3 regions of the Virgibacillus alimentarius genome follow, and region 1 is predicted to be linked to each of the others. Evidence: riboswitches for the same ligand, from Rfam matches in the RefSeq annotation. Region 1 holds a riboswitch; each other region holds the start of a gene.
What was found. A riboswitch is a leader RNA that binds a small molecule or an ion and turns the genes downstream of it on or off. The one in region 1 is predicted to bind S-adenosylmethionine.
Positions count from the first base shown of each region.

Region 2: it holds a riboswitch for S-adenosylmethionine, as region 1 does, so the genes downstream of both, J2Z81_RS10750 (O-acetylhomoserine aminocarboxypropyltransferase/cysteine synthase family protein) here and J2Z81_RS15325 (carboxymuconolactone decarboxylase family protein) in region 1, are expected to answer to the same signal.
Region 3: it holds a riboswitch for S-adenosylmethionine, as region 1 does, so the genes downstream of both, J2Z81_RS13450 (sodium:solute symporter family protein) here and J2Z81_RS15325 (carboxymuconolactone decarboxylase family protein) in region 1, are expected to answer to the same signal.

Region 1 covers NZ_JAGIKX010000055.1:536-8,384, reverse strand. Annotated here, with positions in the region: gene J2Z81_RS15330 (LLM class flavin-dependent oxidoreductase) at 1-856, opposite strand, end outside; gene J2Z81_RS15325 (carboxymuconolactone decarboxylase family protein) at 936-1,601, opposite strand; SAM riboswitch class I at 1,780-1,882, opposite strand; gene J2Z81_RS15320 (YibE/F family protein) at 1,972-2,724, opposite strand; gene J2Z81_RS15315 (YibE/F family protein) at 2,721-3,830, opposite strand; gene J2Z81_RS15310 (MATE family efflux transporter) at 4,008-5,363, opposite strand; gene J2Z81_RS15305 (dicarboxylate/amino acid:cation symporter) at 6,083-7,324, shown strand; gene J2Z81_RS15300 (DUF1811 family protein) at 7,616-7,849, opposite strand, start outside.
Region 2 covers NZ_JAGIKX010000021.1:27,647-40,218, reverse strand. Annotated here, with positions in the region: gene J2Z81_RS10780 (sodium:solute symporter family protein) at 1-98, opposite strand, end outside; gene J2Z81_RS16235 (symporter small accessory protein) at 95-205, opposite strand; gene J2Z81_RS10775 (LysR family transcriptional regulator) at 464-1,366, shown strand; gene J2Z81_RS10770 (acyl-CoA thioesterase) at 1,391-1,909, opposite strand; gene cls (cardiolipin synthase) at 1,951-3,393, opposite strand; gene megL (methionine gamma-lyase) at 3,673-4,863, opposite strand; gene rarD (EamA family transporter RarD) at 5,030-5,938, shown strand; SAM riboswitch class I at 6,013-6,131, shown strand; gene J2Z81_RS10750 (O-acetylhomoserine aminocarboxypropyltransferase/cysteine synthase family protein) at 6,268-7,968, shown strand; gene J2Z81_RS10745 (SGNH/GDSL hydrolase family protein) at 8,206-9,111, shown strand; gene J2Z81_RS10740 (YpmS family protein) at 9,117-9,746, shown strand; gene J2Z81_RS10735 (hypothetical protein) at 9,787-10,407, opposite strand; gene J2Z81_RS10730 (ABC-F family ATP-binding cassette domain-containing protein) at 10,618-12,240, shown strand.
Region 3 covers NZ_JAGIKX010000034.1:13,561-26,132, forward strand. Annotated here, with positions in the region: gene J2Z81_RS13400 (Na+/H+ antiporter subunit G) at 1-187, shown strand, start outside; gene J2Z81_RS13405 (LytTR family DNA-binding domain-containing protein) at 212-856, shown strand; gene J2Z81_RS13410 (acetyl-CoA hydrolase/transferase family protein) at 991-2,505, shown strand; gene J2Z81_RS16245 (DUF3899 domain-containing protein) at 2,555-2,893, opposite strand; gene J2Z81_RS13420 (peptide ABC transporter substrate-binding protein) at 3,260-4,945, shown strand; gene opp3b (oligopeptide ABC transporter permease) at 5,048-5,980, shown strand; gene opp3C (oligopeptide ABC transporter permease) at 5,977-6,996, shown strand; gene J2Z81_RS13435 (ABC transporter ATP-binding protein) at 7,015-8,073, shown strand; gene J2Z81_RS13440 (ABC transporter ATP-binding protein) at 8,075-9,028, shown strand; gene J2Z81_RS13445 (LLM class flavin-dependent oxidoreductase) at 9,104-10,120, opposite strand; gene J2Z81_RS13450 (sodium:solute symporter family protein) at 10,208-11,821, opposite strand; SAM riboswitch class I at 11,943-12,049, opposite strand; gene rlmN (23S rRNA (adenine(2503)-C(2))-methyltransferase RlmN) at 12,242-12,572, shown strand, end outside.

The DNA of each region.
Region 1 (7,849 bases):
CAATAATTGGCAGGATCAATGGGAAAATAAGCACATCCTGCTTATCTCTTCCCTGCAATGTTGTCCGTCTCCGTATGTCTGCTGTATATTTTTTCAGTGCCTCTAAGGAATGGTTTTTTGTAAAAACACCTTCCGCATGTTTAGCAGCAAAATCACGGCCTCTCGGTGAAGCACCTGCTTGAAAAATAACCGGTGTCCGTTGCGGGGAAGGTTCTACTAAATGAGGGCCTGGCACATCAAAAAATTCACCTGCATGGTTGATGAGATGCACCTTCTTCGGATCCGCAAACCGATCATTTTCCCGGTCATAGATGACAGCACCATCCTCCCAGCTTTCTTCCCACAATTTATAGACCACTTCTAAAAATTCATCCGCCCGGTCATACCGAAGCTCCTTTGGCAATCGTTCGGTAAGTCCCAAATTGACAGCTTCACTTTCCAAGTAGGATGTCACCACATTCCAGGCAACCCTCCCATTTGTCATATGATCAAGCGTCGAAAGTTGCCGAGCTAGCGCATAAGGCTGTGCGTAGGTTGCTGATATGGTCGGTGCAAAACCTAAATGCTTCGTTACCGCTGCCATCGCTGAAATTGGAATAATTGGATCATGTGCCGGAAGCTGGACCGCATACTCTGCTCCGGCACGATGGCTATTTTCATAGACACTGTAGGTTCCCAGCACATCAGCGATAAACAAGGAATCAAATTTCCCTCTTTCTAGCAATTGTGCGATCTCCACCCAGTACGTTAACTGATTATGATTAACACCCCCGTCTTTCTCATGCTTCCACAGTCCAGTAGAATGTGGAGAAGGCGAATGCTGAATAAACCCGTTAAAATGAATTTGTTTACCCATGGTGAAAGCTCCTTTCAATGGGGGACCATCGCCTGTCGTACTAACCCGTTAAAGCAAAGGGGACAGTCCCTAAATGTAGTTATTTTCGATCATAAGCATTTAGTGCATTCACGCTATGTGCAAACGCCGATCCGGCTTGTAAAGCAACAGCGACGAAGATTGCTTCTGCTACTTCATTGACACTCGCACCGGTTTTTTTTGCATTTTTTGTATGAAGATCAATGCAATACGCACATCCGGTGGTATGTGCAGCTGCTACAGCAATTAATTCTTTCTCTTTTTCTGTCAGTATGTTCGCTTTTAGAGCCTGTTTGTCAAAATCCGCAAAGGCCCGAAAAGCATCACCTTGTAATGCGCCAAATTCTTTTAATCGTTGAAAATAACTTGTCCGGTACAGCTCATCAGAAGATTCTCCGTCATAAGCATTTAGCGCATTCACCCCATGAGCAGCTGCGGCACCTGCCTTTAGTGCGGCGGATACGAATACCGCTTCCGCTATTTCTTCTTTGGACGCTTCCTGCTCCTTCGCATTTCCTACATGCAAATCAATGCAGTACGGGCACCCGGTAATATGTGCAACCGCAACAGCAATTAATTCTTTTACCTTTACCGTCAATGCACCTTCTGCTAGCGCCTGCTCGTTAAATGAAAAAAAGCTTTTAAAGGCTTCCGGCGCATATTCCCTTAATTCTCCAATCCGTGAAAAATATGATTTTTTGTACAAGGTATCAGTTGAATGACTCACGTGAACCCACTCCTTTTGGTATATGATCTACATTCCACTAATTAAAACAATTATCCCCATCTTAATAATCGGTTTTGACACCATAAAATGTCCTTTTACCCTTTTCCCTAGCAAATCAGGTGCATGCATTAAAAAAACCCCTTCCGATGAGGAAGAGGTTTCATTTATCGACTACGTTCACTCATCTTTCAAGCCAATGCTTGCTGGAATTAGCACCTTGTTATCATAACGGTTGCTGCGGGATCAAAGGACCAGGTTCCTCCCCCGACTCTGGATAAGGAAATATTTTATTTAATTAGTAAGAATTGTATACCATCATACCGAATACAGAAAAATGTGTCAAGTACAAATTTTAAGGAACTGTCCCCCATCACTTTTTTACCAAATAACATGCTGCAGTCCAGGCGGTAATTGGAATGATTAGGCCAACACCAGCACCGGCTGAGAGAATGCTGATCATTTCTGCACTAAATACTTTCGAATTCACAATTTCCCCGAACGAATACGTTAAATCTTTAAACCACAAAATCAATGCCAGATAGCTTCCTAAAAAGGCAAAAAACAATGTGTTCGTATCTGCTCCAAGAACATCTCTGCCAATGCTTAGCCCAAATCGAACTAACTCTTTCCTGCTTGTTGATGGCTGATGATGAAATAGTTCCTGCATCGGCGAAACAATGGAAATAGCAATATCCGTAATCGAACCGATCGCAGTCAGTATGACCATAGCCGCTCCAACCTTGACGAAATCCACCCCAACATGGAGGGAAAATACACTGATTTCCTCAATGACCTCTTCGCCAAATCCCTGAACCTTCGCTTTGGACGTGATGAATACAATAAAAGAGATCAAAATAACAATGGTGATCATGGAAGAAATGAAGGCTGTTTTCGTTTTCATGTTTACTCCATTAATATAAAACAAATTCATACTGCAAATTGCTGTACATGCAATCAACGCTACAATAATTGGATTGACAATTGGAATGGTCATCAAAATCATGGTAATAAGAAACACGAGGAAATTTAGAAATAAGGTAAAAAAAGACCTTACCCCCTTTTTCCCGCCTACAAGCACCATTAACAAGAATAAAATAGCTGCCAGCACCACTTGTACCGTCATGATTTAGCCCTCTTTCGATTAATAAAAAAGATAGATGTATAGAGGCTTACTGGAATGGATAACACAATGCCAATCCCGCCCGCTAACGCCCTGGCTACTTCCAATGAAAGATTCATTGTCAGGGAAAATGTCAATGCCGACCCATTGTTTAAATATAAAATAAGCATCGGAATGGAACCGCTGATATAGACAAGAAGCAAAATATTCGTGATCGTTCCCATGATATCTTTTCCAATTTCCATGCCGGACGTCTGAAGTGCCTTTTTGGAAATAGCATTATTTTTTTCATAAAGCCCGAAGATTGAAGAAGTCATTGTAATCGCAATATCCATGACACCTCCTAAGGAACCAAGGAATAAACTTGCGATAAATATCACTTGATACGGACGTGTTAGGAACTGCATTTCTTCATAACGAAGACCACTTTCCGATGTGGCCCATATTACAACGGACGCAATAAGCAGCGAAAGAAATGTTCCAAGTAATGTTGCCACAATTGCCGCAAATGTTTTTTCATTCAAACCATGAAGGAATAACAGCGAGATGGCAGTAAATAAAACCACACTGATACTGCATAGGAACAATAAACTGATATCCGAATTCTTCACATAGATATCCAACGCATAGGACAGGATCATGGCGTTGATTGCTAGAGCGATGATGGAAAACAGTCCCTGCCTTTTGCCGACAATAAGTAAAATCGCGACAAATACCCATGCTGCTACCAAAACATATTTATCCCGTTTCACATCGATTATCTTGCCAGTTAATGTTGCATTTTTCTCTTTGTCTGTATCCAGCGAAACAAACAAGTCATTTCCAGGCTGATAGGCCTGATCATAAGCCCCTGAAGCTGAATATTCATTCTGTAAATGGATCGTCTCTCCTTTAGCTTCCCCATTTTTCAACTTGGCTGTAATCTGTTGTGTAAATAGCTCATCTGTATTGTGGTGTTGATCCGTCACTTCGGTCTTATCTTCCTGTTTTACTTTAGTGACTTCAGCAATGGGACGATCATAAAATGCATCATTATGATTAACGAACACAACCGACACCACAAAAAGAAACGCCATAATAACATAAAAATAAATGGACCTCGACAACATCTTCTTCACCCTTCCCAAACCTGGTGCCTGTCACTTCCCGAATTTTGTCGATTTATATCGAATTATCGAATCGAAAGGCAGCCAGATCCTAGCACGGTAGCTGATTTGTAGCTCCCCTTTTTCACAAAGACTTTGGCCTTTCCTATCAGAACTGGCACCACCTGGGTCTATCCCTACTTAATCCTGCACTTGGTGCCAAAGGAATGTTTTTTCCATAACATGTTTTCTGGCAAAAATGAGCAAGAAAACAGCAACCAATGCTTCCGCTGCAGGAAGCGCTAGCCAGATGCCAGCTGTACCAAGCATAAACGGCAGGATAAGCAGCATAAGAATCAGTAAGATAACACCTCTAAATAGGGTAATACCGATCGATGGTTTGATATTACCAATCGATTGATAATAAGTCATATAAATAAAATTGATCCCCATGAATAAATAGCCCAGGAAAAACAACTTCAAACCAGTAGTAGCAAGATCGACAATTGATTCGGACTCAATACCAAATATAGCAACAAGTTGAGTTGCCCCAAAATAACCAATGGCTAAAAATAAAAGACCAAGCGATATGCCGGTAGTTTCAGCGATTTTCACTGTCTTTTTGATGCTCTCTGCCTGCTTCGCCCCGTAGTAATAACTAATCATCGGCTGAATCGTAGAAGCAATCCCGATAAACGCCAAAAACATAAACACATGCAAATAATTAATCACGGAAAAAGCAGAAAGCCCGTCCGTACCAACGTGATATTCCATCGCAATATTATAGCCAACGACAAATATTCCCATCCCTGCCTCCGATAAAAAACTCGGAAAGCCAATGGTACTAATGGATTTAATCGAACGCCAATTCCAATCCATTTTAACAAGCTTTAAATTAGAACCCTTTTTTAAAAAATGAAATGTATAAATAAGCAAACCAAAAGCGGTTGCAATAACCGTAGCTAACGCCGCTCCCTTTACTTCCAGTTCCAAAATAAAAATCATCCAGTAATTCAGCCCGATATTTAAAATAGCTGATACAACAAGCCCCATCATAGCCAGCTGCGGGTCACCATCATTCCGTACAAAAATACTTAAGACTGCTTCTAAGGATAAAATAAGCGACGAAAGGAATAAAATTCGCATATAATCCAACACATACGGCAACGTCTCCTGATTCGCTCCAAAAAAAAGCGCCAACGCTTCCAAATTTATGTAGCTAATCACCGAAACCACAACGGTAATCACAGTAATCAGCGCCATGGATAACGTAAATATTTTCCGCGCTCTATCATCATTATTTTCCCCCATAGCAATCGAATAAAGCGTTCCGCCTCCCATTCCAACAAGGAGCGCAAGAGAAATAATGACCGAAAACACTGGAACCGCAATATTCACACTAGCAAGCGCAACAGAGCCAACCCCATTCCCAACAAAAATCCCGTCCACCACCACATTCACCGACATCAACATCATGCCAAGAAGGGTAGGGATAAAATATTGAAAAAACGTCTTCGCTACAGACTGCGTTGCTAGCTTTTGATTCACACTGCCCATCTGCTTCACCCCTTATTCATCGGTTGTATGATACTGCGTTATTCTGTGTACACCTATTCTAATCTAAATGAAGAAAGAAAGTCTAGAAAGAGGGGAGGGACTTGAGGGAGACCTGTGATTTGGAGGGTTTTATTGGGGTAGCGCTTGTCTCGCTCCGCGTTTTATCAGTTTGTGTCGAATTTCGGCTTGATATAGAGGGTTCTGGCGTTCCATTTGCACCAAAAAACCATGTAGAAAAGAATCATTCGTACTCTTTTCTACATGGTTTATAAACGTTTGTTGTTCATTTTTATAATCGCATCCGCTGGTACATTAAGGCTAAGTACACTTCTTTTGTTTCCTCTTCTCTGCGGACATTATAATTCCCGCCTTTTCCAGCCGTTTTTTTATTTTCTCTTGTTTATAAAGCATTTGATTACACATTGTGCGAACACCTCTTTTATTTGTATTCCCAATGTATAAATTATGCTATTCAAAATACAAAACAAGCACTATAAAGCCATTGTAACAGGATTATTTTGGTGCTTGTTTTTGTGATTTTTTAAGTTCATGAAAGCTATCAATCCGCTCTGTACGCTCCAGCATAGTCAGCGTCCCTCCCCCTGCCAAATTATCTTCCCTCAAGCATTGTTTTTGACAGAAGCTTGATTATCCTATATTGTTATGAAACAATTCAAACAACTCCTGTATAGAATGAATAGAGAAAGGGGGGAGATCACGTGAAAAGACTTTGGAAAAAATATACTGCAACGTCACTTATTTTAAAAATAACCGTTGCACTTATTTTGGGAGTCCTAACAGGCTTCATCTTTGGTGAAGACGCCGCCACAGTACTCACCCCTTTTGGTGATTTACTACTACGGCTGTTAAAATTCATGATTATTCCACTTGTCGTCTTCACGTTAATCGTGGGGGTCAATCAAACAAAAATGAGTGATCTTGGACGCATGGGCGGCAAAGTATTTCTGTATTATATCATCACTTCTGCACTCGCAATTATCGTCGGTATCACCATTGCAAGTATATTTAACCCTGGGACAAATATGTCGCTCGATACAAATGAGAACTTTGAAGTTCCGGATAATCCTGGAGTCATCAGTGTTCTGCTTCGTATTGTTCCGGAAAATATCTTCACGGCTTTTACCGAGTTAAATCTTTTGGGAATTGTGTTTACTGCCCTTGCTTTTGGAATTGCGATCTCCGCGCTCCGATCCACAGAAAAGTGGGCAGCCTCCGGGGAACTTGTCTACAACGTTGTGGAAGGATTAAATGAAGCAACTTTTAAAATAATGCATGCGGTTTTGCAATATGTTCCAATTGGTATTTTTGCCATCATTGCCAAAACGGTCGGAAATCAAGGGATGGATACCCTGCTTTCTTTAGGGGATATGGTTTTGGTATTATATATCGCTTTACTTGCTCAAGTCGTCATTTATATGCTTTTCATGCTGTTTACCAATGTATCCATTAAAGATTTCTTCTCCACAGCAAGAACGCCGATTGTAACTGCTTTTGTGACCCAAAGCAGTTCGGGTACTTTGCCATTAACTTTAGATGCAGCTAAAAATTTAAATCTGTCCAAAAGTTTATATAGCTTTAGCTTGCCTTTAGGTGCTACCGTCAATATGGATGGAGCTGCCATCCGCATTGCCATATCAGCAGTTTTTGCCGCAAACATTATTGGGGATCCTTTGACGTATACAGATATGCTCCAAGTCGTGATTGTAGGGACACTCGCCACGATTGGTACAGCAGGTGTTCCAGGTGCTGGGATTATTATGATTGCAACTGTTTTTGCACAAGTCGGCCTGCCGATCGAAGCCGTTGGACTGCTGACCGCCATTGATGCACTTGTGGGCATGGGTGCCACTGCCCTAAATGTAACAGGTGATTTAGTAGCCACCTCCGTCATTGACAAAACAGAAAAAAAGCATCAGGCAAAAACGGTTTATCCCGAGTGATCATAGTACACCCCTACGGGTGCCTTGCATCCCAAGGGTATGTGTCTAAAAAATAAATAACGAACTATGTCAAGGACCTTTCAATTAAAAAGTAAGACAAAAAATGAAAGCAGTTGCATGGCGCGAATTCGGTATTAAAACGGACCCGCGCCATGCAACCTGCTTCATTTAAACCTTAACGAGATACTTTAATAGATTATATAATCTAGAAATATATTGTGAACCCTTACGTCAAGCTAGAACATATTTCATGAATAGCGTATCGGTTTCACGCTATAAGTCTTTCCGAGCTCACTTGGATTTTTCACCTAATAAATCAAGCAGCACAGCTTCTCTTTCGCCGCTTGTTTCATGATTTCCCTTATGGATGCGGTGCCCCCATGCAACAACCCCACTCACTTCATCAATTTTAAAATAATGTTCGTGATCCTCTTTTAATTCGCGCATATCCCCCGGCCTAAATGCAGATGCATCCAGCATATAGGATCTAACAATTTCTATTTTTCTCCTATGAACCGCTATATA
Region 2 (12,572 bases), on a different contig from region 1:
TCCGCTTCTGTCCTCGTTTTTTTATATCCATAATAGGCTAGCCCTGACAGAATAAGAATATATCCAGCGAGAATCGGTATTAATACTGACAGATTCATTCAGAATCACTTCCTCCCTTATTCCAAGTAAAAATTCCATACAGGACACAGCCAACTGCAGATAGAACAGTTGCAAGCCAAGCCAGTGCAACAACATAATCCTCCATCCCTAGCACGAAAATTACCTCCTTGTATTGACTAGCTAAGTATGTCTTGGTTTTTGACAATTCCAATAATAAACGTCATAATATACAGGAAGCGCTTACACTTATGCTTTTTTAAACAAAAGTTGATCTATCTTTTGTATACTTTAACGAATTATTGGAATTTTCCCTATTGAAAATTTTATCACAATGTTATATCATTTATGAAATATTTATTTTGTTTGATAAGTATATAATAAAAGTATAGAAGGAGAAACAAAGATGGATATTCGACAATTACGTTATTTCTATACGATCGCTAATGAAGGGCAAATAACACGTGCTGCCAAAAGACTTCATATGGCTCAGCCTCCATTAAGCCAATCATTGAAAGCGCTTGAATCTGAACTGGGAGTTACCTTGTTGGAGCGTAATGGAAGAAAAATGGAGCTGACAGAGGCAGGCATGGTATTGTATAAAAAAACAGAAGGCATTTTCCAACACTTTGATGAGACAATAACAGAGGTAAAAGAAACCGGGGAAGGATTAAGGGGGAAACTGTCCATCGGTTGTGTAAAATCCTGTTTTTCTTACGTCCCTCCTCGAATGCATCTTTTCTTAAAAAAATACCCAAAAGTTACTTTTGAGTTAAGAGAAGGAGATTCCTACCGCCTTGCTGAATTATTAAACGACCGGCATATTGACTTGGCAATTGTAAGGTTGCCGCTGGAAATGAAAGCGTTCTCCCACTTTTTGCTTCCGGATGAAGAGTATGTTGCCGTTCTTCCAAAGCAGTGGGGAAATGGTACTTCAGGTAAAAGCATCTCCATTACGGATTTAGCTGATATACCATTATTACTGTTACACCGAATCAGCGGTGTTGGACAATATGAAATAGTAATCAATAAATTTGAAAAGTACGGCTTAACCCCAAACGTGGTATGTGAATGCCCCGATGCCGATATGTTACTGGAACTCGTGAATGAAGGAATCGGGGCAACTGTTATTCCGGAATCCGCTCTTTCCAGATTACACTTGCAAGAAGCGAAGGTAATGCAGATTAAAGAAGCAGAGCTTATTTCAAGGTCAGCTGTCATCTGGGCAAAAGATCGATATCTTTCAAAGAGTGCCACTCGTTTTATCGAATTGTTCCAATCAAAAGAACATACGTTGCAGCTTCACTGAAAAAACCCATTCGTCCATGATTGCTTATTTGACATTCCAAGGATAGTCACTGCCAAACAAGGCTGCCATTTCCTTGGATTGTTCTTTTCTTTCATTTCTCCGTTTGGCACGGGTTGATGCACCTTCATGCAAATACTTTTGTTGCTCTGTTTCAGGAAGAATAGGAGGAACGACTGTAGGTTTCCCCTGCTCATCCAAGGCAACAAATGTTAAAAATGCAGTGGCACACACTTTTCGTTCACCTGTTATTAAGTCTTCAGTTACAGCTTTCACAAACACTTCCATCGATGTATGATGTGTCCACGTTACAAATGCCTCAACGCAAATCGAGTCCCCTTCTTTCACTGGAGCTAAAAAATCAACAGAATCTGTAGATGCTGTAACTACTACTTGCCTGGCATGGCGTACTGCGGCAATGGCTGCAACATCATCAATATGAGCCATCAATTTTCCGCCAAATAATGTGTGATGCGCATTCGTATCAGGCGGGAGAACATGAGACGTTTTAACAGTTAATGAATCAATACACTTTTTTGCTTCCATCCTTACATCCCTCCGTTAGCTTTATTGGCAGATGATGTGTATTACAAAATTGGTGACAACAGGCGGGAGACAGATTCCTTAAAGCGGACTCCCAGGGAGCGCTGTTCATATAGTTTTTTCGTCATCTGCGTGGATAAGGCAATATCATGTTGAAAGGCATCCACTAAATTCTGTGCTGTTTGTTCATCATACAAAAAGGCATTCACTTCAAAGTTCAACCGGAAACTTCGTACATCAATATTAGCCGTTCCTACTGAAGCTATCTCCCCGTCAACAACGATTGTTTTCGCGTGCAAAAATCCGTTTTGATAAATATACACTTGTGCTCCTGCATTTAATAAATCGCCTATATAAGATAATGTTGCCCAGTAAACAAATGGATGATCTGGTTTGTTTGGTATCATCAATTTTACCTCAATGCCTGAAAGTACTGCGATTCTTAGAGCGTCCCTTAAGCTTTCATCTGGAATAAAGTAGGGCGTTTGAATATAGATGTATTTCTTTGCGGATAAAATCATTTTAATATACCCATATTTAATTTGCTCCCAGTCCGAATCTGGCCCGCTTGATACAATCTGGACGCCGGTGTTACCAGCAGGTATAGCTGAATAATAGCGATCTTCATACAAAATATCGTTGCGTGATGCTTGGTTCCAATCTAAAATAAACCGTGTTTGCATATTTCGAACTGCATCACCGTCTATCCGTAGGTGGGTATCTCGCCAGTATCCAAATTTTTTCTTCTTACCAAGATACTCATCTCCAATATTAAAACCGCCTATATACCCTATTTTCCCATCAATAATAGCTAATTTACGATGATTCCGGAAGTTTATTTTTAAGTTTATTTTCGGTATTTTCGGCGGAAAAAATGCATCCACGTGAACACCCGCATGTCTGAGACGTCGAATATATTTTCGGCTTAATAAACGAGACCCCATGTCGTCATAGAGGAGCCGAACTTCAACACCCTCGTTTGCCTTTTTGACTAGGACATCAGCAATCCGTTTTCCAAGTTCATCATGCCGGATGATATAATATAGCAGATGAATATGATCAGTAGCTTTTTCTAAATCCTGTATTAAATCATTAAATTTTGCCTCGCCATCCGTATATACCTGCACATTATTATCTTGTGTGAAAATCGCATCATTATTTCTTAAATGCATATAAAATAAATCTTTGTACTTCATTAAATGCTGGTGCTTAAAGTTGAAATGACCTTCTTCAATGGCACGCATTTGGGCATGTACTGCCTTTTTTACTCCTAATTTACTTTTCGTATCCCACGTAAAGATGCGTCGTTTACTTATTGTCTTTCCAAAAATCAAATACAGCACAAAGCCCGCAATCGGAATAAAAAAAAGGACCATTAACCATGCCCATGTAGAAGTAGCATCTTTTCTCTCTAAAAAAATAACGGTAAACGCCAAAATAAAATTCATAAACATAATAAATCCAATAAAATAAGGTGTTACTTCCACCATTTGCACAAACATCACTCTCCTTCCACACGCCATGGATACTTATATTAACAATAATATAGCATAAATTTCCTTTATACGTTTAACATACCCATTCTTGCATGTGAAAAACATATAAAAAATACATAACCATTTATCATGTAACATAAGCGTTCTAGATCCATTCTATCCTTGTTTATCAAACAGCAAGAACCCCATTCCACATTTTCGGTAAGTAAAATATGTACAATGCGAATGGGGGTAGTAGTTACGTTATCGTATTTTAAGTTACAGATGCGATTATAAGTTATTTAATGCCTGTTCTAAATCAGCCCATATGTCTTGCCAAGCTTCTAAGCCCACTGAAAGACGGATGAGCCGATCTGAAATTCCCATTTCGAGGCGTGATACCTCAGGTACAACGGCATGTGTCATCGTTGCTGGATGCTGTATTAATGTTTCAGCATCACCAAGACTAACAGCAATTTTCAGGAAGTTCAATTGGTTTAACAGCTTTTGTGCATCCTCCTTCTCCCCCTGAATCTCAAATGAAATAACGCCACTTCCACGTTTCATTTGTTTTTTTCTAATTGGATAATCAGGATTGTTTTCATCATTCGGATAGTATACATTGGCTACCTTCGGATGTGCCTTTAGTTTTTCTACTATTTTTTCAGCATTATCACAGTGTCGGTCCATCCGTATTGGCAGTGTTTTCATCCCCCGAATCAACAGCCATGCATCAAACGGAGAAATAATGCCGCCTACATCTTTTTGGGTTGTCATCGCAACGGAATCTAAAAATGTCTTTTTACCGACGACTAAACCTGCAACCACATCACCATGACCGCCTATATATTTTGTCGCACTATGAACAACAACATCACAACCTAGTTCAAGCGGTCGCTGTAAATAAGGAGAGGAGAATGTATTGTCCACGACAACAGGAATATCAAACGCTTTTGCAACTTCAGCAACCATTTGTAAATCGATCAGTTTCATTGTTGGATTGATGGGTGTTTCTACGTAAATACAGGCTGTTTCCGGTTTAATGAGAGACTTGATCTCTTCTTTCGTTGCCATCTCCGAAAAATCATGTGTAATATTATACTTTTCTTTCATCATTGTTAATAATCCAAATGTACATCCATATAGACCTGATGAACATAAAATATGATCATTCGCTTTCGTTAATGCGATTAGCACAGCGGAAATAGCCGCCATTCCAGAACCAAAAGCAAGCCCGCGTTCTCCATTCTCCAGCGCCGCAATCCGCTTTTGTAGCGCTGATACAGTCGGATTCCCTAACCGAGAATAGACATAACCTTCTTCTTCCCCTGCAAAACGCGCTTCTCCTTGCTCTGCAGTTTTAAATGTATATGTAGATGTTTGAAAAATCGGTGGCGTTAAACTTCCTAACATATCTTTCGTATCATAGCCATCATGGATGACAGATGTTTCAAAGTATTTCTTTCCCCGATGCAAAGACATCTCCTCCTTAATGATTATTTTCTCAAGCAGTGCAACTCTTATTATAATATATCTACCCTGCATTTGACAGTAATGTTTTTATTTTCAATCAAGTCATGATATTTGCAATCTTTTATAACTGAATCTAAAATTAATTTATTTAGATATTTTCAGGGGAGAGGCTACCATGAAAAAAAACGAAGCAAAACTTGGCATCTTTTACACCGTACTGGCCTATGTACTATGGGGTTTTTTACCAATTTATTGGAAGCTTGTTGATCATATTTCTGCTGATGAAATATTGGCTCACCGTATTTTATGGTCCTTTATTTTTATGATGGGCATTGTCATTTCACTTAGAAAATGGACCCCTTTTGTCCAAGAATGCCGGAGAATATGGAATCATAAAAAACAGTTATTCAGCATTACATTAGCTTCGGTTGTGATCAGTTTAAATTGGCTTACTTATATTTGGGCTGTTAACAGCGGCTACGTCGTTCAGGCAAGTCTTGGCTATTATATTAACCCACTTATCAGTATCTTGCTTGGAATGATTGTCCTTCAAGAAACATTAACGAAAAGACAATGGATTTCCTTTATCATTGCGGCAGCAGGCGTGTTCTATCTTACATTTCATTTTGGAATTTTCCCCTGGGTTTCAGTGCTACTTGCACTTAGCTTTGGAGCTTATGGTTTATTAAAGAAAACAGTGGATATCAGTGCGATGTTTGGACTAACGATTGAAACAATGATCGTAACACCAGTTGCCGTTATTTATTTATTAACAATGCCTTCAAGCACCATTTCGCCAAGCAGTTTTTTTACATTTGACGGCCTTTTACTAATTGGAGCCGGAATTGCAACAGCGGTGCCACTCCTGTTATTTGCCAGCGGCGTAAAACATATCCCTTTAGCAATGCTCGGGTTCCTGCAGTACATTGCGCCAACCATTATGTTACTGCTTGGGGTATTTCACTTTAAAGAAACATTTTCATTTGCACATTTTATATCTTTCGGAATGATTTGGATTGCTCTGCTTATTTATATGGGTTCAGCGATTCAAAGAAGCTCTTTTCAGCGACGTACACAACCTTAATTTTTTCACCAGTTGACAAAGTCCATTCTTACGCTTATAATACTCTTTAAATTCAAAAAAGTTTATACTTTTATCTCTTATCAAGAGCGGTGGAGGGAATAGGCCCGACGAAACCCAGCAACCTTTAAGCAAATCCTTTTGCTTTTAACGGTGCCAAATCCTACAGGTCCGTTGCAGATCTGGAAGATAAGAGGAGGTCCGGTGATATATACGCCCTCTTCTTAGCGAAGAGGGCTTTTTACATACGCGCCTCTCTCAAGACATTTCTTCCAACGAAAAGCAAAGACACAAGAGGAATGAACCTCAAACTATCTAAGGAGGAATTATTCATGTCAAATTTCCATTTTTTTAATCCAGAAACAGCTTTACTTCATGCGGGACAAGAACCAGATCCAACAACAGGATCACGTGCAGTGCCCATTTATCAAACGACGTCTTATGTATTCCGGGATACCGAACATGCACAAAATTTATTCGGATTGCAGGAACCAGGAAACATCTATTCTAGAATTATGAACCCAACCGTAGATGCTTTCGAACAACGTATGGCTCAACTGGAAGATGGGTCAGCTGCGGTAGCGACATCTTCCGGAATGGCCGCTATTACACTTAGTATTTTAAATATTGCCGGTGCTGGTGACGAAATCATCGCCGACAGTAATTTATATGGAGGGACCTATAATCTATTTGCTCATACGCTACCTCGTTATGGAATTGAGATAAAGTTTGTTGACGGAACAGATCCAGAAGCTATTAGGGCAGCCTTTACTTCTAAAACGAAAGCCGTATTTGGCGAAATCATTACAAACCCGAGTCTTAATATATTTGATGTTGAGACAATTGGTGCTATCGCACATGAACATGGCGTTCCATTGATCATCGATAACACATTTGCCACGCCGTACCTTACAAAGCCGCTTCAATGGGGAGCAGATATCGTTGTTCATTCAGCAACAAAGTGGATCGGCGGACACGGAACAACCATAGGCGGAATTGTCATCGATGGCGGAAGATTTAATTGGAACAATGGAAAATTCCCTGGATTTACGGAACCGGATGAAAGTTACAATGGTCTCAGATATGCAGATCTTGGTATAGCTGCATTTGCTACAAAGCTTCGCGTACAGCTATTACGTGATATTGGAGCAGCTTTAAGTCCGCATAATGCATTTCATTTGCTTCAAGGGTTAGAAACATTGCACTTACGCATCGAACGGCATAATAAAAACGCTGAAGAAGTCGCAGCATTCCTAAAGAAACACCGTGCAGTCGAGTGGGTTAACTTCCCTGGATTAAAAGAACATCCATCCCATCAATTAGCTAAAAAATATTTAGCTTCTGGTTTTGGTTCCATCATTACCTTTGGTATTAAAGGTGGCAGAGAAGCTGGCAGAAAACTGATTAACAATGTTTCACTTTGGTCACATGTCGCTAATGTGGGTGATGCGAAATCACTTATTATTCATCCTGCATCAACAACGCACCAGCAATTAAGTGCTGAAGACTTAAAACGTAGTGGCGTCACCGAAGAGTTAGTCCGACTTTCTGTAGGCATTGAATCCGTTAAAGATATTTTGCTTGATCTAGATCAAGCAATCGCACGAGCGGTAAACGACACACCGACGATCCAAACGACAGAAGAAGATGCGATTGAATGGCTATTGCACTCCCCTTTTGATCGCAACAGTGGCGTTGCCAGGAAAAAAGTGATTGCAATTGCCGGACAAAATGAACATGCAAAACAACTAGAAGCCTTGGGATATGAAGTGATATTAACTTCCCAGGACCAGTTAAACGATATACCTGACGTTGATGTTCTATGGATAAATAAGGATGTTTCACCTCAAGCCCTTAAACAACTAAGGAATAAACAAGGAAAAGTGCTGTGGGTGGAACATGCGAATATCGACGATCAAACCCTTGAAGTAGCACACACGTCAGGAATCGTTACAGTCACAAATAAAAATATTTACAAAGAAGCAGTTCAGCTTCGAGAAAATAACAGAGAGCATTACGTGGCAAAAATATAAACTTTGAAAAACCCGTCTGCAGCAAGACGGGTTTTTTATTTCTTCTTTCCATTATGTAATCTTCTTGTTATGGTTTCTACCCTAAGTTGTCTTTATAATAGAAAATTGAAGTTTACATTGAAGCATAAAAGTTTAAACTATCAAGGTAAGATTTTTAGCAAATAGGATATGCTATACTCATGAGACAACATGTTACGGCTATATACATAGAATATAAACAACTTTAGGTGTGATGACATGAAAACGAAAATCCTCCTCATTACTATCCTTATATTGTTATCAGGATTCGGGGTATTTATTTTCATAAGCCAAATAAATACCAATGAATCCAGCCCCATGAATCACCCTTTTTCCAATATAAATCATACAGATAACGAACATATAAGGGAAAAGAGTATACACGATAATAAACAGGAAACTCCAACAAACGAAGAAAATGCACCCACTAAGAACTTTAAAGGAGCAATCACTGAAGCCTTTAAAGATACAGTTGCTTATTTTTCAAATAAAGAAATGAATATTGTAGCTATTGGAGATTCTTTAACCCAAGGTGTGGGAGATAGCACTAAACAAGGCGGTTATGTAGGAATCTTGGACAATACAATCAATCAAAATAATCAGGTTGCAAACTTCTATAATTTTGGCCATCGAGGTGATCGTACAGATCAATTACGAAAACGCCTAGATAATCCAAAAGTTTCATCCGCCATCCAAGATGCAGATATTATTTTAATTACAATTGGAGCAAACGATATTATGCAGGTGTTAAAAGATAATATTACCAATCTAACATTGAATAAGTTTCGAGAAGAGCGTGTTCACTATGAAGCTAGGCTGCGAGATATTTTTTCAGAAATAAGACGTTTAAATGCAGATGCAAATATTTTTTTAATTGGATTCTATAACCCATATGATAAATACTTTAAAGACATTAAAGAACTTGCTATTATTGTTGATGAATGGAATGGCACCGGAGAAGCGATCACAGAAGAGCTTGAAAATGTCGCATTTATCCCTACAAGCGATTTATTTGATAAAACAGACAAAGACTTGATTGCAGAAGATAACTTTCATCCGAATAATCGGGGCTATCAATTAATGGCTAAACGTGTTCTCATGTACTTAACCAAACAGGAAAGGTGAGCCCGATGTCTAAAAGAAGACTCAATAAAAAATGGAAACGACGGTTCTATACTTTACTGGCAGTCAATATCGTTGTTGTCCTTATCATTATTTCACTCATTTACTGGCCTGTTGCTGATACAGAGGTCTCTCCGGGCAGTGATTCATATGATGAAGAGAGTTCTGAATTTGTTGTTCGTACGACGAAAGAAAATCTAAATGAATTAGTAAATGCCTATATTGATCAATTCCTTAGTGACACCAAACATCAATACAGTGTATCTTTGGAGGAAGATGTTCATTTAATGGGGGAGTTACCTGTCTTCTCATCAACTGTCCCCCTCTCCGTCCATCTTGAACCGCTTGTTCAAGAAAACGGTGACGTTATTTTGAAACAAAAGTCAATCTCCATTGGCTTATTAGAGCTTCCTAATAAGAAAATCATGGAATATATTAAGAAATATTTACCAATGCCAAAATGGGTATCCGTGGATCCGCAAAAGGAAGAAATTTATGTGGCAGTAACAGAAATGGATATTAGAAGTAACTTCCAAGTAAGTATTGAACATATTGATCTAGAAGCGAATAATTTGGCATTTAAAATCCGAGTACCATATCGAACACTTGGAATAGAGCCGCCACCACCTGAATTTTAAGACATAGAAGGAACGATCTACCTTCGTGTAGACGTTCTTCTCATCGAATAACAAGCTGTTTAATCTTTTCTACAAATAGCATTCGCTTTCTAAAAGCAGGATGATGGAGGATGACCTGTTCGTTTGCGACTTCTTGGGAGGCTTGATAATACCCAAGTTTCCCCTGATAAACCAACTGCATTTCCGGTAACGCCCGAATATCGGCAGGAGTAATGAAACAGAGCGATTTATTTAATTGGACGGATGGTATATCGCTTAACATCTTTGCTGCAAACTGAGAGCAAAAAAAGGCACGCTTCCGGTTAATTTTAATTTGAAACAAGATACCCAGTAAACCCATAAAATTATATTTATAGTATTCCTGTTCTGCTTCTATCTTTTTAACATTATTTACAACTGTCTCCCATTCTCCTTTTGTCATTGGATATACATACACCGCACAGTTTGCGTCTTTGAAAAGAGCATTACGAATATCCTCCCTTACAAACCCTCCAATAAACGGATTTCTCGGACGTTTTCTCCCAAAGCTATATACTTCATTTAATGTTGAATCAAACCCAATCGAAACATGATTAAGTGTTTGCTTCGTAAAATAATTGATGAATTTCGATAATAAGGTGCCTGTATCTGTAAAGAGAAAATAAATCGTCTTTTCTCTCATAACCTTCCCCTCCGCCTTCGTCTTTGAAGCCCTATCATTCTATGGAGCGTATATTATTATCATACGTTCTGCGATTGAATTGGTACACGATTATTTTAAAAAACATCCCCTTTTTCATGCTGCAAATTCAATTTATATATTGATTGACGTTAGCCTTCAAATCCCGTAAGCTAGCGTTAAGATTACTTTTATTTGGAGGAATTTCTGCGAATGATAACTGTTACTAATGTTAGTTTACGATATGGAGATAAAAAGCTTTTTGAAGATGTGAATTTAAAATTCACACCTGGAAATTGTTATGGCGTAATAGGAGCAAACGGTGCCGGGAAATCAACCTTTTTAAAAATTTTATCTGGTGAAATAGAACCTCAGACTGGAGATGTTTCCCTTGCTTCCGGCCAGCGCCTTGCAGTTCTAAAACAAGATCACTTTGCTTATGAAGAGTATCACGTGCTTGAAACCGTCTTAATGGGTCATGAGAAATTGTACAATGTTAAACAAGAAAAAGACGCCATCTATATGAAACCTGATTTCTCTGAAGCGGACGGCATACGTGCTGCTGAGCTAGAAGGAGAATTTGCAGAAATGAATGGGTGGGAAGCAGAATCCGATGCAGCCGTCCTGTTAAAAGGACTGGGTATTGAAGAATCCCTGCATACAAAAACGATGGCTGAACTTTCTGCTGATCAAAAAGTGAAAGTGCTTCTTGCTCAGGCGCTGTTCGGTAATCCGGATGTTTTATTACTAGATGAGCCGACAAACGGGTTGGATATCCATGCCATCCAGTGGCTGGAAGAATTCCTAATTGACTTTGAAAATACGGTTATTGTCGTCTCCCACGACCGTCACTTTTTAAATAAAGTATGTACACACATAGCAGATGTTGATTACGGAAAAATTGAAATTTATGTCGGTAACTATGACTTCTGGTACGAATCCAGCCAGCTTGCTGCTAAAATGGCACAAGATGAAAACAAGAAAAAAGAAGAAAAAATAAAAGACCTGAAAAATTTCATCGCCCGGTTTAGTGCAAATGCTTCCAAATCCAAGCAAGCGACTTCGCGAAAAAAACTGCTTGACAGCATTACACTTGATGACATAAAACCTTCGTCACGCAAATATCCATATATCGCCTTTACTCCTGGTAGGGAAATCGGTAACGACTTATTGCGCGTAGAGGGATTAACGAAGACAATTGATGGCGAAAAGATTTTAGATAATATAAGCTTTACCATGAATAAAGGTGACAAAATTGCTTTCATCGGAAAAAATGATATCGCTAAAACAACATTATTTAAAATCCTCATGGGTGAAATGGAAGCAGATTCCGGAACTTACCACTGGGGAGTGACGACATCTCAATCTTATTTCCCTAAAGATAACAGTGCGTATTTCGATAATAATGACCTTCCATTAGTCGATTGGCTAAGGCAATATTCTCCCGAAGATGAGACAGAAACATTTTTACGCGGTTTCTTAGGAAGAATGTTGTTTTCCGGTGAACAGGCATTGAAAAAAGCCAGTGTTTTATCAGGTGGAGAGAAAGTGCGCTGCATGCTGTCAAAAATGATGTTAAGCAATGCTAACGTACTACTTTTTGATGAGCCAACAAGTCATCTCGATTTAGAATCCATCACATCTTTAAACAATGGCTTAATTAAATTCCAAGGTTCTATTCTGTTTACATCACATGACCATGAATTCATCAATAGTATCGCAAATCGACTCATTGAAATTACACCAAATGGCATTTTCGATAAGGAAATGAGTTACGATGAATATGTAAATGATAAGGCTATACAACAAAAATTAACAGAAATGTATGCTGTTTAAGCAAAGTAGTTGGGGCATAACTAGCCAAGAATAAGAAAAAATGGATTCGACCATCGGTCTTTGATGATCGAACCCATTTTTCTTTTATCTGAAGGTGTCCTTTTTGTTTACTAAAACAAGCATATTAAAGCCCTTTTCATATCTAGTTGACTGGAACGAAAGGAGGCTGACTCCAGCGGGAACAGCACGAGTCTGAAGACCCCACGTGAAGTGGTTTTCTTCCGAGGAGGCTGAGGCTGTGCCCGCGAAAAGCAGCCACCTGCAGTGCAAATCAACGGGATTACTAAATAAGTATATAAATCGCACGAAAAAGTAAAATATAGAAGTTCGGG
Region 3 (12,572 bases), on a different contig from region 1:
GTTTACAGAATCATTTATTAGTGTTCGTTTGCTTTTAGGAATTGTGTTTGTTTTTTTAACTGCACCAGTTTCCGGTCATTTAATTATTCGAGCTGCTTATAGGGCAAAAGTAAAGATGGCTGAAGTGACCGTAGAGGATGAGTTAAAGGAAGTTTTACATGAGGAAGATTACACGAACAGCCCCTAATATAAGTAAGAAAGGATTTCAGATATGGAAAACTTTAAACTAACCCCTTTATTAGATGTGATTGGTGAGCTATTTTCTGATGAAATTTCGATTGCTGTATCGAATACGAAAGAATATATTTATTATCGACCGAGTAAAAGAATTGATTTAAAGATACGTCCTGGCGATGCTGTTAAAGCAGGAACAATTGCACATAAAGCTTTCATTTCCCGTCAAAAAGAATCTGAATTTATTAACCGGGATGTTTTTGGCGTGCCATATCATGGGATGGCAGTTCCCTTTCATAATAACGGGAAAATCGAAGGATGTGTGACTGCGATTTACCCTGCTTTTACGGACGGTAAATCTGTTGTTACTCTGAAAACAGAGGACGGCTGGGTACCTGTCTCTTTTCATAAGGTGATGTATTTAGAAGTAAAGAATCGCAAGACGTATGTATATACGGAAGACCGATATGGAACACATAAAAATACCCTGCAGGAATTTGAATATACATTGCCGCGGGATTTATTCGTCCGCTGTCATCGGTCTTTTGTTGTGAATGTACACCATATAAGTGAAATCTATCCTGATACACACTCTACCTTTTTGCTCGCTATGAAGAATGGAAAATCCATTCCAGTGAGCCAAACCTATGCAAGCTATTTTCGTAAATTACTTGGGTTTTGAAGAAATTTGCTGTTTTACCCAATAGTTTCATGCATTTAATCCATTATTCTCTATTTCCCACAAAATTTCTCTGTTAATAATACTGATAAGTTACAATTGTCTTAACAATAATGACAGAGAGAGGAGATAGAGAAATGGATAATAAAAAAATTGATGAGCGCATTAAACATCCTCAGTTAAGAAAAAGTGTTACTTCTGCTAGAGATGCTGCTTCATGGATAAAGGACGGAATGACTTTGGGACTAAGCGGATTTACTCGTGCGGGTGATGTGAAAGCGGTTCCAATGGCATTAGTAGAGCGTGCAGGAACGGAAAAATTTAAAGTTAATGTATATACTGGTGCTTCGCTTGGCTCTGATATTGATAAATTGTTTGCTGAAGCAGGCATCATTCATAAGCGTCTCCCGTTTCAAGCAGATCGAACGATGAGGAAAAAGATGAATGAAGGTGAATTGTTATTTGTCGATCAACACCTATCACACACAGCCGAGTTCGTCAGGGGAGATGTCATTGAGCCTATTGATTACGCCATTTTGGAAGCGGTTTCTATTACGGAAGATGGTATGTTGATTCCAACTACATCTATTGGTAATTCATCAATATTTGCCGAAAAAGCCGAGTCCATTATTATTGAAATTAATATGGCGCAATCCCCATTGTTAGAGGGGATCCATGATATTTATTGTGCAGGAAAACAGGGGGAGCGTTCCCCAATTCCATTAATAAAAACGGATGATCGCATTGGTACAAAAGGGATACCTATCGATTTGAACAAGGTAAAAGGTATTGTCTTTACAAATCAATCAGACTCACCATCTACGATCGTCTCTCCTGATGAGGAGACGAAACAGATGGCAAATCATCTTCTCGCCTTTTTCCGCAGTGAAATAGAGGCTGGCAGATTAACAGAGCAGCTTGCACCATTGCAATCTGGGATTGGCTCAATAGCTAATGCGGTTCTTCATGGATTGATAGAATCTGAATTTGAAGATTTAGAGGTATATTCGGAGGTACTGCAGGATGCTGTTTTCGATCTCATCGATGCAGGAAAGGTGAATGTTGCTTCATGTTGTTCGATTACGTTGTCAGAAGAGAAAATGAAGCAGATATTTCAATCGTTTGAAAAATATCGAGATAAGTTAATCATGCGGCCACAAGAGATTTCAAATCATCCGGAAATTATTCGTCGGCTCGGATTGATTTCGATTAATACTGCACTGGAATTCGACATATACGGAAATGTCAATTCGACACATGTTTCCGGTACGAAAATGATGAATGGCATTGGAGGATCTGGTGATTTTGCCCGTAATGCACGTTTAGCTGTTTTTGTTACGAAATCGACAGCAAAAAATGGGGATATCTCAAGTATTGTTCCTTTTGCTTCGCATGTTGATCACACGGAACATGATGTAGATGTTGTTGTTACGGAGCAGGGATATGCAGATTTAAGAGGACTCGCACCAAGGGAGCGGGTACCGATGATTATTGAAAACTGTGCCCATCCAATGTACCGTGAGCAGCTATGGGATTATTATAGCCAAGCCCTTGAGCGGGGTGGGCAAACACCACATATACTTGAAAAGGCTTTATCATGGCACACCAATTTTGCAACATATGGAACAATGCTCGAAAAAGTGAAAAGCTAAATGGAAAAGGCGACTTCTGTTGGTGAAGAAGTTGCCTTTCATACTCGTTTCACAGTGATTTGTAAAAAAATAAGGAGCATAACATGAGTAATATTGTTACTACACCAGTGATGAACGGGAGGTAGTATTTTTGCGGAACCAGCTCGGATAAAGGGCGCCTGTCTCTGTCAGTCATTCTGCTGAAAACATGTTGAAAGCTGTAAAAAACGACATCAAAAAAACGACCTTTCATAACATAACCAAGCATGGATGAGAGAATCAGTATGGAACCAATGATAAAAGAAACATTTGTGTAGGACAGGAAATCGATTCGTTTGTAAAAGATGATAGAGAAGAGAAGGACTAGCAACTGGGAAACACCAATCCAAGTCCAAAGCTTTTTATACATGATAACAACTTCCTTTTAGAATTATTCGGGATGAGATATTTGTTTTAATTATTATAACATTAGGAAGGCTAAAAAAATCATGATAATGCAGATTTATTACCTCTCGTTATCTATTTTTTAATAATTATCTGTAAATAGTGGGATAGTTTAATAGAAAATTCATCCCCTCTCTATGAATGATAAATCTGGTAATTTATGGATGTTTTATAGGTCTAAAGGCTATAATTTCATGTATATTTTATGTGAAAAATCTAATGAAAATATTAATAAATCTGCCAATAAATTTAAAAAACATTTTACAATTTTTAATATTATTGTATAATTAATGGTGCAAATCTTTAAAAAATATAAAAGGGTGGTTTGGGAATGAAAAAGTCTAAAAATTTTCTCTTATTAGTAATTGCCTTGGCTGTGGCAATGATTATTTCCGCTTGCGGCTCTGGATCGGAATCCAGTGATGGCGAAGGCTCGGATTCAGGAGATACCGGTTCTTCAGAGAAGCAAATCTTTAATATGGTTGAAACAGCAGAAATACCGACTGGAGATCCTGCATTAGCGACGGACCAGGCAAGCTTCATCGTTTTTGGGCAGACGATAGAAGGGTTATATGTTTTAGATGAAAATGATAAGCCAGTTCCTGCAATTGCAGACGGGGAACCTGAAATTAGTGAAGATGGAAAGGAATATACATTTAAATTGCGTGAAGACGCAAAGTGGGATAATGGTGACCCTGTTACAGCCAATGACTTTGTTTATGCTTGGCAAAGAGCAGTAGATCCTGATACTGGATCAGAATATGCTTACATGTTCTCAGGAGTTATTGAAAATGCAGAAGCAATCATAAGTGGAGATAAGGATCCGGAAGAGCTAAGCGTTGAAGCTGTCGATGACTATACATTAAAGTTAACGCTGGAACAGCCGATTGAGTATTTGAACTCATTATTAGCATTTGGTACGTACCTTCCATTAAATGAGGAGTTTGTTGAAGAAAAAGGGGATAAATTCGGTACGAATAGTGACAACATGCTGGCAAACGGACCATTTAAATTAACAGAGTGGGACGGTTCCGGATTGGAATGGAAATATGTTAAAAATGATGCGTATTACGATAAAGAAAACGTAAGTTTAGATGAAGTGAATGTTCAAGTTGCGAAAAAACCAAGTACAGCAGTTAATTTATTTGAAACAGGTGAAGCTGATCGGACAGCGGCATTAAGTGCAGAATATGCTAAACAGTACAAAAACCATGAAAACGCTTCCAAATTTGAAGAGCTTTCTTCTTGGTATCTTAAATTTAACCAGGAGCGCGACGGGGAAGATACTCCGTTAGCAAATGAGAATATCCGTAAAGCATTAGCGATGGCTTTTGATAAAGAATCATTTACCGAAACAGTTCTATCAAATGGTTCCGTACCTAGTGATGGATACGTGCCAAAGGGATTAGCTAGCAACCCTGAAACCGACGAAGATTTCCGTGATGAAAGTGGCAGCTTAATGTCAAAGGATGTCGAAAAAGCAAAGGAATATTGGGAAAAAGGACTTGAAGAGTTAGGCAAAGATAAAATTACGCTTGATTATTTAAGTGATGACACAGAAAATGCCAAGACAACAAGTGAATATTTCAAAAATCAGTTAGAATCGAATCTTGATGGTCTAACAATTGAATTGACAAATGTTCCATTTAAAGTACGTCTCGATAAAACAAGAAAACAAAATTATGATATTGTCATGCATGGTTGGGGACCGGATTACCTGGACCCGATGACTTTCTTGGATCTGTTTGTTACAGATGGAACAAATAATGAGACAAGTTACTCGAATAAAGAGTATGATCAGCTCATTGAGGACGCTAAAGAGAAATATGCAAACGATCCTGAGAAGCGCTGGGAAACGATGCTTGAAGCTGAAAAACTCTTAGTACAAGAGGACACAGTTGTTGCTCCTATTTACCAACGCGGTAGAATCACGCTTATCAAACCGAAAGTTAAAGGACTCGTAGAACATGCATTTGGGCCAGATTACACACTGAAAAATGTTACTATTGAAAAATAAATAGTTCATCAATAGGGAAAAAGAGGGTATGCATATACCCTCTTTTCCCCTGTTGAGTTATATTTAGAAAATTTTATTTATTAGCAATTAGGAGGAAACAGGATGGCGAAGTATATTGGTAAACGAATAATTTTTATGATTATTACGTTGTTTATTATATCTTCAGCAACATTTTTTTTAATGAAGTTTTTACCTGGTACCCCGTTTCAAAATGAAGAAAAGTTATCGGAAGATCAACGTGAAATTTTAAATGAGAAATATGGTTTGGATCAGCCGATTCCTGTTCAATATGCAAATTACATGGTAAATATTGCAAAGGGTGATCTGGGTGTATCCTTTCAGTTTGATAATCAGCCTGTAACAAACCTTTTAAAGAATCGCATGGGTCCTTCATTACAGCTTGGTTTTCAGGCAATGTTTATAGGGACAATCATCGGCATTCTACTCGGCGTTCTTGCTGCTATGTTTCAAAATACTTGGATTGATTATGGGAGTACATTTTTAGCTGTACTCGGGAAATCGATTCCTTCCTTTGTATTTGCAGCGGTTATGCAATATTATATCGGAGTTAAGCTAGAATTGTTGCCTGTTGCTTCTTGGGACGGTTTTACCTCTTCTATCATGCCTACCATCGCGCTGGCGATCTTTCCTATTGCAACTGCAGCCCGCTTTATGCGTACAGAACTGATCGAAGTATTGGGGTCAGATTATATTACACTGGCAAAAGCAAAAGGAAACTCAGGTATGGAAGTATCTTTCAAGCATGCTATCCGCAATGCGTTAATTCCGCTTATCACTGTTCTGGGGCCGATGGCTGTAGCTTTAATGACGGGTTCTATGGTTGTAGAGCAAATATTTGCGATACCAGGAATCGGAGAACAGTTTGTTAAATCCATTCAGACAAATGACTTTCCAATTATCATGGGAACAACGATATTTTTCGCATTTTTGCTAATGGTAATCATTTTAATCATTGATATACTTTATGGAATCATTGACCCAAGAATTCGGTTGACTGGAGGGGATAAAAAATGACAAACAGCGCTGAAAAAATACCAAAACATCAATTTGAACCTGCTCCAAAAACGAATTTAGAGAGTGAAAAAATTGAAAGGCCGCAAATTTCAGCTACAAAAGATGCATGGCTTCGAGTTCGCAAAAATAAAGGGGCATTAGTGAGTATCGCTGTTCTGTTATTTGTGATTGTAATGGCTATCATCGGTCCTTATCTATCCCCTCATGATGGTTACGAGCAAAACGTAACAAGAGCGAACCTTCCTCCAAGAGTCCCAGTTTTAGAGGATATGGGTATTTTTGACGGAAGCCATGAAGTTGGCGGCGTAGAAGAGAATAAATATAAAGATCTAAATATAGAGGAATATTATTGGTTCGGGACAGATAGTCTTGGCAGAGATCTGTTCACCCGAGTATGGCTTGGAACAAGAGTATCTTTATATATAGCAATTCTAGCAGCCGTTATTGATATGATTATTGGTGTTACTTATGGATTGATCTCCGGTTTTAAAGGTGGACAGGTTGATAACGTCATGCAGCGAATATTGGAAGTAATCTCTGGTATACCAAATTTAATCGTTGTTATTCTAATGCTCCTTATATTAAAACCAGGAATTCTATCGATTACAATAGCCATGGTTATTACTGGATGGATCGGAATGGCCAGGGTGGTACGTGGACAATCATTAAAATTGAAAGATCAGGAGTATATACTTGCCTCAAGAACACTTGGTTCCAGTAATGGTAGACTCCTGTTTAAGCATTTATTGCCAAATTTATCAGGAGTTATTATTATCAATACGATGTTTACTATTCCAAGCGCTATCTTTTTTGAAGCTTTCCTAAGCTTTATTGGAATTGGTTTGCAAGCCCCGGAGGCATCTCTAGGTACGCTAATTGAGGAAGGATACCAAACATTCCAATTTTTACCTCATTTAATGATCATACCGTGTATTGTTATCTGTATTATCTTAATAACGTTTAATTTAATTGGAGATGGGCTTCGCGATGCATTTGATCCTAAAATGCGCGATTAATAAGTGAGGTGAAAAACAATGAAAAAAATATTAGAAGTTGAAGATCTTCATATTTCATTCCATACATTTGCAGGTGAAGTACAGGCTATTCGTGGTGTCAACTTTGATTTATATGAAGGGGAGACACTCGCTATTGTAGGAGAATCTGGATCAGGTAAATCAGTAACAACCAAATCGATTATGCGTTTGTTGCCTCCCGGTAATTCAGAAATAAAATCGGGAAAAATCCTTTTTAAAGATAAAGATCTTGCTAAAGCAACAGAAAAACAAATGCAAAAAATACGAGGAAAAGATATTTCGATGATATTTCAGGATCCAATGACATCTTTAAATCCAACAATGACAATTGGGAAACAGATAATGGAACCACTTTTAAAACATCAAAAATTAAGTAAATCAAAAGCCAGAGAACGAGCGTTGAAGCTGTTGGATTTAGTAGGAATTCCAAAACCGGAAGTCCGTCTTAAACAATATCCACACCAATTTTCAGGTGGGATGAGGCAGCGTGTGGTTATTGCAATTGCACTTGCTTGTACTCCAAAAGTTTTAATTGCAGATGAACCTACTACAGCACTTGATGTTACGATACAAGGACAAATATTGGACTTGATGAAAAATTTGCAAAAACAAATTGAAACATCGATCATTTTTATTACACATGATTTAGGTGTTGTTGCAAATGTAGCGGACCGGGTGGCAGTCATGTATGGCGGGAAAATTGTGGAGGTTGGAACAGTGGATGAAATATTTTATAATCCAAAGCATCCATATACATGGGGATTAATTAGTTCGATGCCAAGTCTGGATACAGATGATGAAGAACTGTATGTAATCCCTGGGTCGCCCCCGGATTTGTTGAATCCACCTAAAGGTGATGCGTTTGCGCCAAGGAATCCTTATGCAATGAAAATAGATTTAGAGGAAGAACCGCCAATGTTTCAAGTTTCTGATACCCATTATGCTGCTACATGGTTACTCCACCCCGATGCTCCGAAAGTAGAGCCACCTGAAGCAGTTAAGGAGCGAATGGATAAATTCAGGGAGAAAGCCGCTGGTTCGATAAAGGAGGGAAAGTAGCATGGTGGAAGAAGAGAAGCTATTAGAGGTAAAAAACCTCAAGCAGTATTTTAATGTTGGAAAAACGAAAGAAGTCAGAGCTGTTGATGGCTTAACTTTTGATATATATAAAGGAGAAACACTGGGGCTTGTTGGTGAATCTGGCTGCGGAAAATCAACCACAGGAAGGTCCATCATACGCTTATATGAAGCAACGGATGGTGAAGTCTTATATCAAGGTAAAAATGTTCATGGGAAAAAATCCAAAGCCGAAATAAAAGCATTTAATCGAAAAATGCAGATGATTTTCCAAGACCCTTATGCATCATTGAATCCAAGGATGAAGGTGTCTCAAATTATTGCGGAGGGCATTGATATTCATGGACTCGCAAAATCAAAAAAAGATCGTATGGAAAAGGTCTGCTCTCTTTTGGAAACAGTAGGATTAAATCGTGAACATGCAAATCGTTATCCACACGAATTTTCCGGCGGTCAAAGACAAAGGATTGGTATTGCAAGGGCACTTGCAGTCGATCCTGAATTTATCATTGCGGATGAGCCAATATCAGCTTTAGATGTATCTATTCAAGCGCAGGTGGTTAATCTGCTGAAAAAACTGCAAGAAGAAAAGGATTTAACCTATTTATTCATTGCGCATGATTTATCGATGGTTAAATATATAAGCGATAGAATCGGTGTCATGTTTGCTGGTAAGTTAATGGAGCTTGCTCCTTCTGAAGATTTGTACCGCAGTCCGATGCATCCATATACGAAGTCACTGCTTTCTGCCATTCCGCTGCCGGACCCTGACTATGAAAGGTCACGTATCCGAATAGCATATGATCCGAGTCAACATCATTATGATGAAAAGGAAGAAGTGAAGATGCGGGAAGTAGCTCCAGCACATTATGTTTATTGTTCTGAAGAGGAATTTGAAAAATATAAAAAGAACTACAACAGTAAAGAGAAAGTATGAAATAGAAACGGATAGCTGCATGAATAGCTATCCGTTTTAAACATTTCAATATGAAAAACAGGTCCATTTTTTAATCTATTCCATCATTTCAGCGAGTATTTCATAAGAACGTAAACGATCTTTTTGATGGAAAATTTGCGAGTTGATAATTACTTCATCTGCACGTGTTTCCTCTATAAAATCTTGCAACCCTTTTTTGACAGTTTCAGGATCACCCACGATGGTTGACCTTGCGTTTAATGACTTTTCAACAGCAGCTCGTTCTTCAGCAGACCATACCTCATCAATATGATCGATTGGGGGTTTTAATTGCGTTGGTTCTCCTCTGCGCAAACTCAAAAATTGTTGTTGATGCGATGTAGCTAACCAATGTGCTCTTTCGTTCGTATCTGCTGCGATGACATTCACACCAACCATCGCGTATGGCTTATCTAAGGTTTCGGATGATTTGAAATGATCGCGATATAAATTTAATGCTGGAATCGTATTTTTAGGTGCGAAGTGGCTAGCAAAGGAAAAAGGCAACCCTTTTTGTGCTGCCAGTTGAGCACTAAAACCACTAGATCCAAGCAGCCATATAGGTATTTGAAGTCCCTCCCCAGGAACAGCTCTGACATGTGTTATCGGTTTTTCAGAGAAATAATCCTCTAGTTCATTTACCTGCATAGGGAACTCTTCCGGGCTGGAATTTAATGTACGTCTTAAAGCGTAGGCTGTGGCTTGATCTGTTCCAGGAGCTCTCCCTAAGCCAAGATCAATACGTCCAGGGTATAAGGATTCAAGCGTTCCAAATTGTTCAGCGATAACAAGTGTTGCGTGGTTCGGCAGCATGATTCCTCCTGAACCAACACGTATGCGATTTGTAGCGCCTGCGATATGCCCAATTAATACGGAAGTAGCTGAACTCGCTATGCCTGGCATATTATGGTGCTCAGCGAGCCAAAAGCGGTTAAAGCCCCATTTTTCGACATGTTGTGCCAATTCGGCACTATTCTGAAAGGATTGTTTTGGATTGCTACCTTCATTAATTGGTGCAAGATCCAGAACAGATAATGGAACGGATTGGAACGTTTTATGTTTAATAGAAGACACTAGATTCACTCCTTTATTATCATTCTCTATGAAGAAATGATACGGTGTTTTTAGGAGTGCGTCCAGTATTCGGCTTTCGTCTATATATCAATTTGCATTTTGTATGACATGTTTATAATCTCTTCCTACTGTATGAACAGCATGAATAAAATGGATAAATATAAATATAATATTTATAAATATAACCATGCCGAGCAAACCAGTTTGGTAAAGTTTTTCAAAGGAAAAGACAGTATATCCAGCTAAGATAGCGGAAATACAAAGTGAAAGATAACTTCGCTTATTTTTCAAAACATTATAGTTTAAAGTCCCTTTATTATCAATGATGGTTACTAGAGAAATAGTGAATAGATTTATACTCATTCCTACCCAAACAGGATGTGTGTTTAAATAAAATTCCGTTACATGCCATCCACCGAAATGGTACCAAAGTAATCCAGAAATAGAACCGCTAAATAAGGAAATTAGTGCTGCTCTTTTTGTTACAATTGGCCAGAATAATGCAGCTGCAACGGGCGCAAATGTTGCGGAATTTCTAGTTACCCAAGCAAATACATTCCACCATGCAGATTGTTCAGACCGCAAAAAGGCAAATACGATCATTAATAGTGTTAATATGACTAACGACCAGCGTGTATAGTTAATAAGCTGTTTTTCCGTAGCCTTTGGATTAATAGCACTCCCAACATCCTTACCCAAACTTGTTGCACCAGAAAATTGACAAGGTGCTCCCCAGCTTAATGCGGCTGCCCAAAATCCAAGAAAAAATAAACCGACAAGCGGGGCGGGTAATGTGTCCATCAAGTAAAGCGGCACTGCAATAAGTCCGAGGCTCTTTCCTGGTAATACTGCTGCTGCGGCAAGTCCAAACACAACAGCTCCTATAATAAGTGGAATTCCTATTAGAGCAGCGTAAATTAATCCTTTTTGCCCTTCTTTTTCTGTTTTACAAGATAGAGCCATTTGAAAGGCAGCTTGCGCAAGTAGTACGTTGACTAAAAACGTTCCAAACCATGCAATAATTGTTTGCATTCCAATGTTTGTCCATGAAGCAAGCTCCGGCTTTTGAGTAAATAACTCCTGAATTCCATCAATGCCTGGATTAATAAAGAAAGCAATTGTTCCAATAATAAGCATGATAAAAAATACGATGACATTGCTTAGTTGTGTAAAACCAATGGACCACATTCCGCCAAATTGCAGATAGATAAGTAATAGTACAGCCGTTATAGCAACCGATCCGACGAGAGGCATGCCAGTAAAAACACTCATGGCTGATGCAAATGCTAAGGCTGTAGCAACTGACCACATTGGAAATGTAAAAGCTGTAATGGCTCCTGAAAAAGCCCTTATTTTTTCCCCATAGTGGTCACCAATCAATCCTGAAATTGTTATAAGCGCTTTTTTTCGAAATGGTCCAATGAGTACAAAAGCAATAATTAAAATGTGAATGGTTTCCGCAACTCCATACCAGACAGCTGAAATACCAGTTAGATAGCTCAGTTCAATAATAGCTATAAAAGAGGACCCTGAGAAGAGTCCGGTGATACAGACCATGACGAACAGTGTTCCGAAGTTTCTGCCACCTATAAAAAAGCCGGATGCTTTTTTAGCTCTTCTTTTTGCAATTTGCCCAGCAAATAGTAAAAAGCATGTATATGCCAGAGCCAATCCCATAAACCAATAACCTACCGTAGTCATGAAGATCACACGCTCCTTCCTTTTTTATTACAACTATAAACCTATTAGTCCAATAAACACACTGTGTTTAAAATGAATACTAAAATAAAAACCCCCTTCCTAAAGGAAGAGGATTGGCTCTCCCTTATCTGTCAGACAAAGAACGTCTGTTGGATTTGGCACCTTATTAGGTAAACAGGTTGCCGCAGGATCAAAGGACCAAACTCCTCCCCTGGCTCTTGATAAGGAAATATCGTTTTTATGAAATTATTATTCATTGTAAGAATTAATTCCATAATTGTCAAATTAATTTAAATTTTACTAAAAACATACCAGATGATAGAGATAAAAGTGTTCCTTTAAAGCGTGTTTGCATGTATGGGGAATTTCCAGTAAAATGGGGGAGGTAAGAAGTGCTATCTTTGAAAAGAGGGTATCAATATGGATAAAACATCTATCTATGGATTAACATATAATCAACTGAAAGATTGGCTTGTGGAGCACGGCCAAAAGAGATTTCGAGCGCAGCAGGTCTGGAACTGGCTTTACAAAAAGCGTGTGAAAAACTTTGCGGATATGACAAACGTCAATACAGATTGTTTAGAATTGTTAGAAGAACACTTTGTTCTTCACACGCTAGGTGAGGAAATTAAGCAGGAGTCATCCGACGGTACAATTAAATTTCTGTTCAGACTGCAAGATGGAAACTTAATTGAAACAGTTTTAATGCGTTTTAATTATGGTTTATCGGTTTGTGTGACAACACAAGTAG